Regions from separate parts of the Acidovorax sp. LjRoot74 genome, predicted to be linked through region 1. Evidence: predicted binding sites of a transcription regulator. Region 1 holds the regulator's gene; the other holds the start of a gene.

Region 1 (7,735 bases):
TTCGGGAGGCTCTGCCCAGAAAGCCTGGTCCTGGGGAGTGGCAGCCAGTCCCAGCACGGGCTTGCCGACCATGTCGGCCACAGGCATGCCCACCAGCCGTTCTGCGGCTGCATTGGCATGCAGGATGAGATGGTGCGCCTCATCGACCAGCCAGACGGCTTCCTGCAGACCGTCTAGCCAGCCATGCGATTGCAAGTCGGTCACGTACCCGCCTCTTCGGGGCCGGGGCTGACCGCTCGCTCAAAAAAGTAACAAATGCGCTGCCGGGGCGAAAGATAGTCCAAGGCATCGCGAGGCAGCTGCGCTGGCTTGAGACTGCGGCGGATACCCAGCTCCGGCACGGTTTCCAGGTCCAGGATAGGGGCCTCATCCTTGGGCACCCGGGAATCATGGACGATGACCTTGGGTCGCAAGGGACGCGACGAATTCACCGAGGCCACAATCGCATAGCGGTCGTTGACCAGCTGGACGATGGAGCCGGGCGGATACACCCCCATCATGCGGATAAACGCGCCAAGCACCACGGAATCAAACTTCGCCTTGAGCTGGGCAAAGATGACGGACAGCGCCTCGTGGGGCGTGAGGGCATCAACACCGATGGCTGGATTGCACATGCGGTCATACCGGTTGACAAGCGCGAGCACCTGGCTCGCCCGCCCCAGGTCCGCTCCAGTGAGCCGCTGCGGAAACCCGCTGCCATCGGCCATTTCGTGGTGACGGGCCACAGCCACCACCACCGCCTCAGGAAACCCCATGCGTTTGGCCATCGCCACGGATTCCGCCACATGGGTCTCATACCGTGAGCGCTCCATCAGGGGCATGGAAGGGGTAGGTTGCCGCAGGTTCGGCGGCAGTTTGAGCTTACCCAGGTCGTGGATCAGTGCCGCCACTCCCAGGTCGTGCAACTCCTCGCTCTTCATGCCCAGGGCACGGCCCAGCAGGAGCGAAATGACCATCACGTTGATAGGGTGGAGGGCATTGCGCTCGCCCACCCCCTCTGACAGCAACCGGATCACCGAGTCTCCGTTTTCCAGCAGCTCGGAAACGCAGCCGGACACCAGCACCACGCCCTTGTCGCGCGCTTGATCGGGGTGTTCGGACACCGCCCGCTCCATCGCCTGGTACTGCCGGGTGGCTTCGGCGAATCGCTGGTTGCAGGCAGCCAGCGCCTTGTTCTGGGCCTCCAGCAGCTGCCGCCGCCGCAAGGCTTCGGTATCCACCGCCGCCGGGACACCCGGGGCAGCATCCAGGCCGTTCGCTGGGGGTGCCACCATCTCCGGCACGCTCCAGGCTGCGGGCACCAGCTCCTTGAGCGCGGGATCGCTCTTTTTGGGGAGATACCGCACCTCGGTCAACCCCAGTCCGCGCAAGGTCGCAATCTGCTCGGCCGACGCCACCCGGAAACTGCTGGTCGGAAAAGGATGATGCATCCAGCCCACATCGAGCTGGATGTACATGCCGACCCGCAGTTGGCTGATGTCGATGAGGATGGAGGAGTTCACTTCAGGCGCACGCGAAACATGGAGACATCAATGCCACCAATAGTTACGCAGATTATCACCAGTTACGGAGGCTTGTCTAAGGAGCAGAACCCCATCGCTGCGATACGGCAACACTTGGTAGGCATGTGCCCCCAAAGTGCGCAGAACATGGCAGTTGCGCCCGAAAACAAGGCCAGCCAGGTGTAGTGTCGGCCCGCTCACTACCCTGGGGTCACCCCCTCCCAACCGCCTTCTTACAGCTGTCCGCCAACGGCAAGCATCAGCGACACCAAAGTGAAGGCTTGTAGATCAGGTCCATCCAGAGCGCCCAGGCTGCAACGGCACAGAGCAAGCCCCCCGCAATCCGGGTGCCCCATTCGGCGCGGGCCAGATTCAGGCGGCGCCGGAGGCGGCTCCATGCCCACGGGCCGCCGACAAGCCAGACACCGCTGCCCACGCCAAAAAGCGCCATGCACAGCGCCCCTTCCAGGGGCCCGCCGCTCAACGCGGCCACCAGCAGCGCCGAATAAAGCAACCCGCAAGGCATCAATGCCCAGAGCACACCCGCCACCAGCACACCGCCCGGCGCACTCACCCACGGTCGTACACGCCCCCAGACGGCTCGCCCGGCCTGTTCCACCCAGGCGGGCTGGCGCGACTGCACCATCATCATCAAGCCCCAGGCCATGACGGCCACATGCATCAGGGTCCACGCAGGGCGCAAGGCCGTGGTCTGCTGCGTGAGCCAGGCCAGGCTGTCCATGGCCAGAGCAGCCAGCGCCCCTGCAGCCGCGTACCCCACCAAACGCCCCCCATGAAATGCGACACCACGCAGGGCCACACCACCACGCGGCGCCCAGTGCACGGCCTGCCCTACTGCAGCCTCTCGCTGCGTGCCGCCCCGTCCACCCGCTGCGGCGGCATGCTCCGCTCCCTGCCCGACCAGTGCGCCACAGGGTGCGGCGCACATGGCCAAGCAATGGGACCCGCCTGCGAGCCCCATGAGCAAAGCCGTCCAGGCGACCGTTGCAAGCATAGGACTCAGATGATGCGCGAAAACCGGGCGCGGTTGCGGTCTGCCTGCAGATAGCGGTCGAACACCATGGCAATGCCGCGCACAAAGAACCACCCCATGGCAGTCACCTCAATCCCTTCAGGCCCTACCCGCACCAACCCCTGCTCCGCCATGTCTTCGAGCTGGGCGATTTCGGCTGCAAAGTACTGCCGCACGTCGATCAACCAGGCCTGCTCCATGGATTCATAGAGCAACTCACCCTGGCACATCAGGGCCATGATGGCGGCGCGCCGCACAAGGTCGTCGCGCGTCAGCGCCAGTCCGCGCACCACCGGCAGGCGCCCCTGGTCGAGAAAGTCGTAGTACTCATCCAGCGTCTTGGAATTCTGGCTGTAGGTGGCGCCCACCCGGCCAATGGCAGACACGCCCAGGCCGATCAGGTCACAGTCGGGCTGTGTACTGTAGCCCTGGAAGTTGCGGTGCAAGCGCCCTTGCCGCTTGGCCACGGCCAGGGCATCTGAGGGCAGTGCAAAGTGGTCCATGCCCACATAGACATACCCCGCCTCCATGAATGCATCCAGCGAACGCGAGAGCATGGACAGCTTGCTCGACGCGGTAGGCAGCTCGGCCGACACAATGCGACGCTGGGGCTTGAAACGCTCGGGCAGGTGCGCGTAGGCATACAGCGCGATGCGGTCGGGACGAAGCTGTGCCACCTGCGCCAAGGTGCGGTCAAACGACTCGGGCGTCTGGCGTGGAAGGCCGTAGATCAGGTCCACATTCACCGAATCAAAACCCAGCGAACGAGCAGACTCCACCAGCGCAAACACCTGCTCGGCGGGCTGGATGCGGTGCACGGCCTTTTGCACTTCCGCGTCGAAATCCTGCACACCAAAACTCAGACGGTTGAACCCCAGCTCAGCCAGCAAGGCCAGCCGATCGGCATTGACGGTACGTGGATCCACCTCGATGGAATATTCGCCGCCCGGCGCGAGCGTGAAGCTGCGCTTGAGCATGGCCATGAGTTCGCGCAGACCTGCATCAGACAGGAACGTGGGCGTGCCGCCCCCCAGGTGCAACTGGCTCACGACCTGCCCCACGCCGCAATGGGCGGTGTGCAGATCAATCTCGCGGCTCAGGTAGCGCAGATAAACCTCTGCGCGATCGTGGTGCTTGGTGATGATCTTGTTGCAGGCGCAGTAGTAGCACAACGATTCGCAGAACGGAATGTGCACATACAGGGACAGGGGCAGGGCCTTGGCCACCGAGCCCGTCCGGCGTTGCTCCAACGCGAGGATGTAGTCCTCCTGCCCAAACGCCTCGACAAAACGATCAGCTGTCGGATAGGAGGTATAGCGGGGTCCCGGCACGTCGAAACGGCGCAGGAGATCGGGCGAAACAGCAGTCATGGGGGAATATCCTTGCGTACACCCTGACTGTGCCGTACCCTTAGGAACATGTCCTTGACCTGCATCAAGTGAACAATCAGGCCGACCAGCGACAATTTGATGCATGTCAGTCGCTCAGATGCCCCCGAAGGCCTTCCCAGCTTTTCGCATCGGGCACGATATGCTCGACGCTCCACCCCTAGCTCATGTGCCTATGAACCCGCTCACCATCAAAGTCGCCTGCTCCAACTGCAACCTGCGCGAGCTGTGCATGCCCGTGGGCCTGAACGAAGAGCAACTGCAGCGCATCGACGAGGTTGTTGCCGTTCGCCGCAAGGTCAAGCGCGGTGGCACGCTATTCCGCAACGGCGAATCCTTCACCTCACTCTACGCCATCCGCACCGGCTTTTTCAAGACCTGCGTGGCCACAGAAGACGGCCGCGATCAGGTCACGGGTTTCCAGATGGCGGGCGAAATCATCGGCCTTGACGGCATCGTGAACGACCACCACACCTGCGACGCAGTGGCCTTGGAGGATGCAGAGGTCTGCGTCATGCCCTTCGACCGCATCGAAGAACTGTCTCGTGAGGTCACGGCCCTGCAGCACCATGTGCACAAGATCATGAGCCGCGAGATCGTGCGCGAACACGGCGTGATGCTGCTCTTGGGCAGCATGCGCGCCGAAGAGCGCCTCGCCGCCTTCTTGCTGAACCTGGTGCAGCGCCTGCATGCGCGGGGCTTCTCGCAGTCCGAACTGGTGCTGCGCATGACCCGCGAAGAAATCGGCAGCTACCTGGGCCTGAAACTCGAAACCGTGAGCCGCACCTTCTCCAAGTTTGTGGAAGAAGGCATTGTGGAAGTCAAACAGCGCCATGTCCGCATCCTGGACACGGACGCCCTCAAGCGCATCGTGAATAGCCAGCAGGCCTGCCACTGACTTTGTAAGAGCCCTCGCCGGGCGATCAACTGCTGCCTGCCACATTTGGTGCCGATTTCAGTGCAAAGCAAACCGGCTGCCTAGCAGCCAGCACCGTACCCCACACCGCACTCAAGAGCAGGACGATGTCTTGCGGCAGTCATCCGGCCGCTCGCCCTCTGGCACCGGGCAACGGTTCAGCTCAAAAGGTGACATGGCCAGCAGCGTAGTCAGCGCACTGCTGGCCATGGTGACAACCCAGAACGCAAAAAAAGCCAGGGTATAGACCCCTTGCCGTGACAGCGCCAGCGGCTGGCCGAACCAGTGCAGGTCCTGCGGGTCCACCATCGCAAAAACAAGCATCTCCAGCACACCCGCCATCAAGAAGGCGGGCCATGCAATCCACATCAGGCGTTGCGTCCACATATCGTTCCTGTCTCCCGGGGTGGCTCATTGGTAGCAAGGTGGCACCCTATCCTTGGGCTGCCATGGCCTCGCACAGTTTCAACGTGGCTGGTCCTGCACCGGTGTGGCGGCATGATTGCGGCCCTTCATGGCCGGTGCCAGGCTCTTCTCGGGGGCTTCCAGCGTCTGGTTGATCTCGATTCCCTTGCGGTAATAGTCTTCCGCCACCACAGGGTCTGGCCGAGACACTGCCAGCCAAAGGGTCACAAAACCCGCGACGATCACGATGGCCGGGCCGGCAATCACCAGCCAGACATGGCCAAATTTCCACCAGGGGGCTGCTTCAGCCTGGGCAATGGCTGGGTTTGAAGACATGGCGACTTACTCCTTCACATTCATCTCGATCAACACAAGGCCAGGTCGGGCCTTGCACCGGGGCGCCACTCAGCGTGGCACCAGGAACACAGATTTTTCAGACACATGGGCAGCAGCGCCCACCGCCTGCACATCAAACTGCACGGCATGGGAACCCGGGCTTGCAGAACCATACGGTATCTGCAAGCGCACCGCCACCCAGCGCGACTCGGCCGCACCGATGTCCACTTCGGCGTCGGAGGACACCTCCAGGCCTTCCAGCCCCCGCGCACTGATGCGATAGCGTTGTTCGCCCTCCGTCGCGTTCATGATCTGCAGACGGTAGATGTTCTCCAGCTTGCCCCCAGCCACGATGCGCGACAGCGCTGCGCGGTCCCGCACCACATCGACCTTGAGCGGGGTCCGCACGACCAGGCTGGCCAGCATGGCCACACACAAGGCCAGCAGCACGGCGCTGTAGATCAGCACACGGGGCCGCAGCACACGCCGCAACATCTGCGACTGGGTCCACCGCTGGGCCACACCGTTCTGGGTGGAATAGCGGATCAGCCCCCGGGGATACTGCATCTTGTCCATGACCGTGTTGCACGCATCCACGCACAGGCCACAGCCAATACATTCGTACTGCAGACCCTTGCGGATGTCGATGCCCACCGGGCAGACCTGCACACACAACGAGCAGTCAATACAGTCGCCCAGCCCCTGCGCCTTGTAGTCGATGTTCTTCTTGCGCGGGCCGCGCTGCTCGCCGCGTTCGGGGTCGTAGGTCACGATCAGCGTGTCCTTGTCGAACATCGCACTCTGGAACCGCGCATACGGGCACATGTACTTGCAGACCTGCTCGCGCATGTAGCCGGCATTGCCGTAGGTGGCAAAGCCATAAAACAGCACCCAGAAAATCTGCCAGCCGCCCTGCAGTGCCAGCAACTCGCTGCCCAGCTCGCGGATGGGCACGAAGTACCCCACGAACGTGAATCCGGTCCACAAGGCCACAGCGATCCACACCACCTGCTTGAAGAACTTCTTGCGGATCTTCTCGAAGGTCCAGGGGCCGTTGTCCAGCCGCAGCCGCGCACTGCGATCACCTTCGATCTTGTGCTCGATCCACATGAACATTTCGGTGTAGACAGTCTGCGGGCATGCAAAACCACACCAAAGCCGCCCCGCCACTGCCGTGAAGAGAAACAGCGACAGCGCCGAGATGATCAAGAGCCCCGTGAGGTAGATGAAATCCTGCGGGTACAGCACCAACCCAAAGATGTAGAACCGGCGCGCGCCCAGATCGAACAGCACCATCTGGCGCTGCCCCCATTCAAACCAGGGCAGACAGTAAAACACGATCTGCGTGAGCAGCACCATGCCCCAGCGCCAGCGCGCAAACAGGCCGCTGATGGAGCGCGGATAGATCTTTTTCTGTGCTTCGTACAGCGAGATGATCTCGCCCTGAGCAGACGGCTCGGACGCCACGGGTGCGATGGGAATGACCTTGCGAGCAGGCTCGCCGGGGGGCTTCATGGTGTCAATTTACTCACAGGGAGTTAAACAGCCTAACAACAAAGGAGCCAGGCAACCACCGCCGGTGCGGTCGCCTGGCAACATCGGTCAACGCGCGGCAGCCGCCTGCTTGCCGTTCGACAAACTCCAGACATAGGCCGACAGGACCCCGATCTGGGCCTCCGTCAGCTTGTCGGCCTGCGCGGGCATCTGGTTGACTTTGCCGTTGTTGATCATGGCGGTGATCGCCGCCTCGCCCCAGCCATGCAACCAGATATCGTCCGTGAGATTGGGGGCGCCCAGGGCCTGATTGCCCTTGCCGTCCATGCCATGGCAGGCAGCGCATGCCGTGAACTTGGACTTGCCCAGCGAAGCGCGCAGCGAGTCGTGCGGGCTGCCCGACAGGCTCAGGACGTAGTGCGACAGGTTGCGCACATCTTCTGGCGAACCCACGGCAGCAGCCATGGGGGGCATGTTGCCGATACGGCCCTTTTCCAGGGTTTCGCGGATCTTCTCAGGCGTGCCGCCGTGCAGCCAGTCGCCGTCGGCCAGGTTGGGAAAGCCCTTGCTGCCGCGTGCATCCGAGCCGTGGCACTGTGCGCAGTTGTTCATGAACAGGCGCTCGCCAATGGCGTGGGCTTGCGGGTCCACCGCCACTTCT
Region 2 (7,735 bases), 3.6 Mb from region 1:
GGGCGTCGCGGGCGTAGGTGGTGCCTACGCCTTTGAAGTCGCTGGCCTGGGTGACGGCATCCAGGGCGTTGTAGCTCAGGGACGCGGTGGCGTTGGCGGCGTTGGTGATGGTCTTGACCCGGCGCAGGGCGTCCAGGCCCAGGTGGGTGGATTCGTTTGCGCCGTTGGTGCTGCGCACGGTCTCGCCGTTGGCGTCAAAGCCATGGGTGGTGGTTTGCTGGCCGCCCACGGTGGTGCTTTCCACGCGGTTCAGGCTGTTGATGCTGCGCGCCAGCAGCCACACCAGTTGGCCCTGGGCGTTGCGCACTTCTTCGCGGGTGCGGTTGCCGATGGCGTCCAGGGTGTAGGTGCCGGTGTTGTTGCGGTTGTCGCTCCAGCCGGTCATGCGCTGGGCGGCGTCGTAGGCGTAGGTGATGGTGTGGCCGTAGGGCAACCTGACGGTGGCCACCTGCCCCGAGGGGCGGTAGGTGAACCGGGTGGTCTGCCCACCCCGGTTGGCGGTGAGCATGCGGCCCCGGGCGTCGTAGGTGTAGGTGGTGACGAGGCCGGTGGGGGCGGTGTGGGTGAGCACGCGGCCGTTGGTGTCGTGGGTGTAGGTGTCTACATGGCCCAGGGCGTTGGTGGTGCTGGTGAGGTTGCCTGCACTGTCGTACTGGTAGCTGGTGACGGCGCCGTTGGGGGCGGTTTCGGTGGCGACCAGGCCCGAGGGGTGGTACGTCCAGCTGGTGGTGCGGGCAATGCCGCTGCCCATGCCAGCACCGGTATCGGTGATGGTCTGGGTGAGGGGGTTGCCTGCGCTGTCGTAGGTGTAGCTGGTGGTGCGGCCGGGCTCGCTCACTGTGACCGGCAGGCGCCACTGGGGGTGCCAGCTGGTGATGGTGGTGCGCTCTTCGGGCTTGCCTGCGGCTTCGGTGACGGCGGTGGGCAGGCGGCGGGCGGTGTCCCAGGCGTAGCTGGTGGTTGTGCCCAGGAAGTCGGTCTCGGCGGTGACCAGGCCCAGGGGGCTTTGTACGCGGCTGGCGGCGTCGCGCAGGCCCAGGCCGTCGGGCTTGTCTGCGCCGGTAACGGCGAGCTGGCCCAGGCTGGCGCTGTAGTTGAAAGAGCGCACCGTGCCCAGGGGGTCGGTGATGGTGGTGGCCCCACCGCTGGTGGCGGGGTAGCCGACCTGGTAGCGCTCGACCGCACCGGCATGCTCGGTGCTGACGGCCCGGCCCACGTCGTCATAGGCGTAGGTGGCGAAACGCTGGTTGTTTTCGTCCACGATGCCGGTCAGGGCATGGGGGTAGCTGGGGTGTTCGTAGAGGTAGGTGTTGGTGGTGTTGTCGGCATAGCGCGCCGTCAACAAACGATCGGATGTGTCGTATTCGTAGCTCACCTGCACCTTGCTGCCCGCAGCCACCGAGACCAGCTGGCCCTTGGTGTTGTAGTTGAGCTGCAGTTTGCGGCCAAACTGGTTGGTCACCGTTTTCAGCATGGGAATGCTGTTGATCTGCACATAGCCATAGGTGGTCACCCAGCCGTTGCGGCCTGTGACGCTTTGCAGCAGCCCCGTGGCAGAAAACTGCAGTTTGCGGTCCGCGTCCAGATCGGTGTAGAGCCAGCCGCTGGCATTGGTCTGCAGCCTCTTGCTGCCGTTCTGGTTCTGCCAGGTGGCGGTGGATGCGGAGTAGGTGAACCGCTGCAGGTCCCCATTGCCCATGACGAGGGTTTGTGCGGTGCCGTCGCTCCAATTGAGGGCACTGCCGGCGGGTTTGAGCCTGGCGCTGTGGTTGTGGCCCCACCCGGGCGACATGCCTACCAGTGGCAGTACATAGGTTGCGCGGCTGTTGGCGTAAAGGCTGCGGTAGGTGCGCGACCAGTTCAGTGCGTGGGGGCCTTGCCCGATGACGTCGCTGAAGGGTTTGTTCTTGTCGCCCGTTGCGGGAATGATCGGGTTGGGTGTGCTGCCGCCAGAGTAGGCTTCTTCCTTGCACCCCCCCGAATCCGAGGACCCAGGCGGGCCAGCGGCATCCGGCGGAGTGGGCGGCGGCGGTGATGGCGGTTCCGAAGGCGGTGGTGGGGTGGATTCCGGCGGGTCCAGCTCTCTGGTGCAGACCATGCTGATTTCACGTTGTTTGTCGCTCACAAAGGGCGCTTGTCCTGGTGAGTCCAGGTATCCGTGCGCATAAATCCAGTGGTCTCCTGGAAAGCAGCTGACCAGCCAAATAGGCTTGTGCGTTGGCTGAGAGGGGTCCCTGTTCCCTGATGCAACGCTGGCTTCCGCTGCGCCGCACCAGTCCGGGCCTCGCAGTTCCGGCGTATCGGTCCAGTAGTAGAAGTATTTCAGTGTTTCATTGGCTGGGCAGGAGGTAAGGGAGGTGTTGGAATAAATTACCTCAAGCGAACCATTGCGGGTGAGATTCCTTGGCCGGATGGGGCCGGTCAGAAGGCGTGGTGGCATGGGCGCTGATGCCGCCCCCAGCGGGGCCGAAGCAGCGAGTGGCTGGTTTTGCGCAAAGGCTGCTGGCGTGCCAAACGCCACAGCGCCCACAACCGCAAGATAGCTCCCCGCAATGGCTGCGAGCGCACGCAAGCCGCCGCGTCTTTTTTCAAGACGTTGCATTTTTTCTTCCCTCCCTTTGGTGCGCCAGACTGTAGAGAGCGCGCAGCCACGGGGCAAGGGATTCCGGCCTGCGGTGTTGTAAGCCCGTGTAACGCTGCAGGCCATCGCGCCCAGCCACAATCCATTCACAATGGCGCAGGCCTGTGCCCCGGGCCTCACCGCATCCCACACCACCGTGGCGCCTGCTGCCACAGGAGGAGCGCCCGTGCCGCAGACCCCCGCCCGACGCCGTGTTCGACTGCCGCGCAGCCTCGCGCTGCATGCGGCCCCGGCCAGCTGCCCTCCTGCTAATAACCTGCTGCAGAGTGCCCACCTGCCTCCCGTGCCCAGCACCCTGCTGATCCCGCTGGCCGCACGGGCGCGGGGGGCGCGCTACTTTCCGTGGCTGGACTGCCGCGATGCCGTGGCGGGCGAGTTGTTGCAGCGCCTGGGCGCTGATGTGGATGCGTTGCTGGACGACCTGCCCACGGTGTTCCAGGTGCTGTGGCGCACCGGGGCTGTCAAGGACGCGGGGCGCGCCTTTTTTACGGCGCACCCGCAGGGCCTGGGCGCCAACCTGGGCTGCGGGCTCACGCAGCATTTCCAATGGCTGGATGCGGGCGCCAACCAGTGGCTGGATGCCGACCTGCCCGAGGTGATGGCGCTGCGCCAGCAGCTGCTGCCGGTGTTGGGCCCGCGCATGCGGCAGGCCGATGTGGACCTCACCCAGCCTGGCTGGTGGCAGCACTTGGGTTTTCCGTCGCGCAGCAGTGCGCAGCCGGTGCTGCTGGTGTGCGAAGGTGTGCTGATGTACCTGCAGCCCGCGCAGGTGCACGCGGTGTTGGCCGAGTTTGCGCAGTGTGCGCCCCCCGGCTCGCGCATGGTGCTGGATGTGCTGACGCGCCAGGCCGTGGGCCGGGCCGCCCGCCACCCCAGCGTGGGGCCCACGGGGGCCGAGTTTTGCTGGGGCGTGGGCCGCATGGCCGAGCTGGCTGCGGTGCACCCGCGCCTGCGGCTGCTGCGTGAACAGAGCGCCGCCGAAGGCTGTGGCTGGGCGGGTATTGCGCTGGATGCACTGTGGCGGCCCTGGTTGGGCGCGCCGGCGTATGGGGTGGCCACACTCGGGGTCGAGGATGGCTTTGCCTGAGCCGCTCTGTCTCTCTATACCGCTCTATACCTGTCGTGGTTCCGCCGCCTGCCCGGGCGCCAGCACCCGCATCCACGCGGGCGCCTTGCCCGTGAGCTGCCCCACGATGGCCGCCTGTAGCGGCGGCAGGCGCCGCGCGCCCTGCAGCACCAGCTGGCGCAGCAGGCGCGGCACCGGGCGGGCGTCGGTGTACAGGCGCACGATGGCGTTGGTGCCCTGGTAGATGGGCCAGGCGTGGCGGTGGTGGCCCTGGGCGTAGGGCGCGAGTGCGTCGGCGCTGCCGATGTCCAGCCCGCGCTGGCGCGCGCTGACCAGTGCGGCAGTGAGCCGCTCCACCCCGGCCAGGCCCAGGTTGTAGCCATGGGCAGTGACTGGGTGCATGCCCACGGCGGCGTCGCCCAGCAGCGCGCAGCGGTGGCCCGCAAAACGCTGGGCGTACACGGCCACCAGCGGATAGGCATGGCGCTCGCCCACCAGGGCCATGGGGCCCAGCCGGTCGTTGAACTGGGCCTGCACCTGCGCGGCAAAGGCTTCGGGGCTCTGGGCCATCAGCGCCGCCGCGTCGGCCGCACCCGCCGTGACCACCACCGAACACAGTGCATGCCCCTCTTGGGGGTCATCGGGCAGGGGCAGCACGGCCAGGGTGCGGTCGTAGCCAAAACATTCGTGCGCCACGTTGCCATGGGGTTGGGCGTGGCGCATGCGGCAGACGATGACGGTGCGGCCAAAGTCGCTCATCTGTGCGCCGATGCCCAGCTGGCGGCGCGTGGCCGAGAAGCGGCTGTCGGCAGCCACCAGCAGCGGGGCCGTGAGGCGCTGGGGTGTGGTGTGGTCGCCAGGGGCTGTGCTGGCGGGTACGCAGTCCAGCTCGGCATGGCCGGGCAGCGTGGCCACGCGGGTGACCTGGGTGCCGGTGAGCAGGCGCACGCCCGGCGTGTGTGCCGCCACGGTGTGGGCCGTGCGGCGCAGTGCGTGGTTGGGCACGATAAAGCCCAGCGGGCCGGGGGCTGCGGCACCGGACGCGCCACCCTGGGCGCCGCTGGCTGCATTCAGCTGCAGCGCGCTGTGGTGGCCCAGCGGGCCGTCGTGCACCTGGGCCTCGGCAATCTGGCCCACCTCGTGGTCTGCCAGGTGGGCCCAGGTGCCCAGCCGCTGCAGCGTGGCCCGGCTGGGGTGGGTGAGTGCGATCTCGCGGCCATCGGGCGCGGGCTGGGCCAGGGCGTTGTCGCTTTGCTGCTCCACCACCGTGGCGGTGAACCCGGCCTGCGCCAGGGAGATGGCCAGTGACAGGCCCGCCGGGCCTGCGCCGACGATGAGCACGTCGCTGTGGTGGGTGGTGGTCATGGCAGGGGGAAATCCAACAGGGCCGAGCAAGGCGGCCCAAGCGGCTGCCATTGTGGGCGCGGCCCGCGCGGCGGGGTTTGCCCTGGGTCAAGCCGTTGTGTGGACGATTGCTATGAGAATAATAGCTATTAAGGCAACGCTAGCGCGCGGAGAAGGCCAAAAAACCTTCAAAGTTCGGGCTCCCGGCCACATGCAGTGCGCGGTGGGCTAATCCCCTTTGCCACGGTCCCCCAGGTGCTCAGTCCTTGGCGGTCTTGCGCGTGCCTTTGGCAGATTTTTTCTTGGCTGTGCCCGGCTTCTTGCCGCGCAGGTGCAGCCCCCAGGTCACCACCAGCCACAGGTAAGACGCGGGGATGCTGTACGCCGCAAAGGCCGCCAGCGACAGCGGCGGTGCGGTGATGGAGCGGGGGTTGGCAATGGTCGCCAGCAGCTGGCGCGTGCCCGTGCCCACCTCGGGCGTGGTGTGCTGGCTGCCCGCGCGCGCCATGAGCGCGCCCATGAAGGTGAAAAACTCCATCAGCAGCGCGCCGATCAGGAAACACGCGGCCAGGGCCAGCAGCTGCGCAAACGCCCGGCGGTTGCCCTTGGCCAGAAAAACAATGGCCGACACCAGCACCAGGGCGGGCAGCACAAGGACCACGGCGGGCCAGGCGGACATGAGCAGGGGCATGGGTGTCGGTACCGGTATCAGCCGCGAAGCAAGAAGAAAGAGGGGACAGAGGGACGCTGGGGGCGGTGTGGCTGCGGATGATAGACGCATGCACACCGCCCCTCGCGCCTATGGCGCCGGGCTACGGCTGCGGCGGCGTGGCCGGGCCCGCCATTTCACGCAGGCGGCGGCGCAGTGCGCGGTCGCGGCGGTCCTCGGCTTCCCAGTCGGCTTTCACGCCGCGCCACAGTGCCAGCGCCATCAGCAAGATGACGGCGGTGAACGGCAGCGCGAACACGATGGTGGCGGTCTGCACCGCCTTCACGCCACCGGCCAGCAGCAGGCTGATGGCGATGCCCGACACCAGCACGCCCCAGGTGATCTTGACGCGCGCCGACGGGTTCTCATTGCCGCCGGTGCTCATCATGCCCAGCACCAGCGTGGCAGAGTCGCCCGAGGTGACAAAGAACACCAGCACCAGCACGGTGGCCACGAATGACATCACGGCACCCCATGGCAGGGCGTTGAACATGGCGAAAAGTGCGGTGGACACATCGGCCTTGACGGCTTCCGACAGAGGCACGCCCTGCATGATCTCCAGGTGCAGCGCCGTACCGCCGAACACCGAGAACCATACAAACGCGGCCAGCGTGGGCGCCAGCACGGTGCCCAGGATGAATTCGCGAATCGTGCGCCCCCGCGAGACGCGTGCGATGAAAAGACCCACGAAAGGCGACCAGCTCACCCACCAGGCCCAGTAAAACACCGTCCAGCCGCTCACCCAGCCGCTGTCGCGGAACGGCGTCATGCGCAGGCTCATGCGCACGAACTCGCTCAGGTAGCTGCCGAGCGTGTTGGTGAAGCTGTCGATGATGATCACCGTGGGCCCCAGCACGAACACCGCCAGCGCCAGCAGTGCGGCCATGACCAGGTTGAAAGTGGACAGCCACTTGATACCGCGCGCCACGCCCGACACGGCCGAGGTGAGGAACAGCACCGTGGTCACCACGATGATGCCCACCTGCCAGGCTTCGTTCACGGGCACACCCATAGTGGCTGCCAGGCCGCTGTTGATCTGCAGCGCACCCATGCCCAGCGAGGCGGCCACGCCAAAGGCCGTGGCGATCACCGCGAGGATGTTCACTACGGGCCCGATGCCCTGCAGCGGTGCCCAGGGCAGCGCCATGACCGCCGTGCTGACCAGCGCCGAGCCGCCCCGGCGGAACTGGAAGAATGCAATCGCCAGCGCCACGATGCTGTACACCGCCCAGGGGTGCAGCCCCCAGTGGAAGAAGCTGTAGCGCATGGCCGCGTTGGCGGCCTCGGGCGTGTTCGGCGCGATGCCCGGCGGCGGCGTGCCGTAGTGCGAGATGGGCTCTGCCACGCCCCAGAACACCAGGCCGATGCCCATGCCCGCCGCAAACAGCATGGCAAACCACGCGCCGATGGAGAACTCGGGCTCGTCGTCCTCCTGGCCCAGCTTCAGGTCGCCATAGCGGCTGAACGCCAGGATGAGCGCCATCACCACCAGGCCCAGCACCACCCACAGGTAGAACCAGCCGAAGTTGCGCGTGATGGCCGCCAGGGCCGTGTCGAACACGGCGCCGAGCGAGTCCGGCGCCGCCACGCCCCAGAGCACAATGGCGAGGATCAGCCCCGCCGAGATAAGAAGTTCCATGGATCACCTTTCTTCTGCTGAATCGACAAGGAGATGCGCGGCGCCGTGTGCCGGGCTTTGCCTGGCTTGCGGCGTGCGGGACGCGGCATGCCGCATCGGCGCCGCAGCAGCGTGCCACCGGGCACGCTGGGCGGTCAAGGCATATGCGGTACCCGTGCGCCATGCACGAATAAAGCGCATACATGCAGGTGCCGACCGCAGCGGCTGCTGCGCATCTCGGAAGGAAAGACGGGCCGGCCTGGCGGATGGCAGGCACACCCGCAGGGGTGGCTTGCCGGAACGCCGCATCGCAACGATGAAGAGAGGGCCGGGCCCGGAGCCGATGCGCGCGTGGGA

What was found. The regulator FNR, encoded in region 1, switches genes on or off when oxygen is low (the NO sensors DNR and NnrR bind a similar motif). The targets are predictions, from matches to a motif close to TTGATNNNNATCAA.
Region 2: the regulator FNR is predicted to act here: its motif matches at 5,150-5,163, upstream of ubiM (5-demethoxyubiquinol-8 5-hydroxylase UbiM).

The regions. Positions count from the first base shown of each region.
Region 1 covers NZ_CAXUTI020000001.1:3,791,265-3,798,999, forward strand. Annotated here, with positions in the region: gene ACSQ3O_RS18000 (EAL domain-containing protein) at 1-204, opposite strand, end outside; gene ACSQ3O_RS18005 (HD-GYP domain-containing protein) at 201-1,502, opposite strand; gene ACSQ3O_RS18010 (sulfite exporter TauE/SafE family protein) at 1,762-2,517, opposite strand; gene hemN (oxygen-independent coproporphyrinogen III oxidase) at 2,523-3,905, opposite strand; gene fnr (fumarate/nitrate reduction transcriptional regulator Fnr) at 4,099-4,821, shown strand; gene ACSQ3O_RS18025 (hypothetical protein) at 4,933-5,226, opposite strand; gene ACSQ3O_RS18030 (FixH family protein) at 5,305-5,580, opposite strand; gene ccoG (cytochrome c oxidase accessory protein CcoG) at 5,650-7,095, opposite strand; gene ccoP (cytochrome-c oxidase, cbb3-type subunit III) at 7,183-7,735, opposite strand, start outside.
Region 2 covers NZ_CAXUTI020000001.1:155,843-163,577, forward strand. Annotated here, with positions in the region: gene ACSQ3O_RS00730 (RHS repeat-associated core domain-containing protein) at 1-2,125, opposite strand, end outside; gene ACSQ3O_RS00735 (class I SAM-dependent methyltransferase) at 2,808-3,728, shown strand; gene ubiM (5-demethoxyubiquinol-8 5-hydroxylase UbiM) at 3,753-5,072, opposite strand; gene ACSQ3O_RS00745 (hypothetical protein) at 5,311-5,742, opposite strand; gene ACSQ3O_RS00750 (BCCT family transporter) at 5,864-7,399, opposite strand.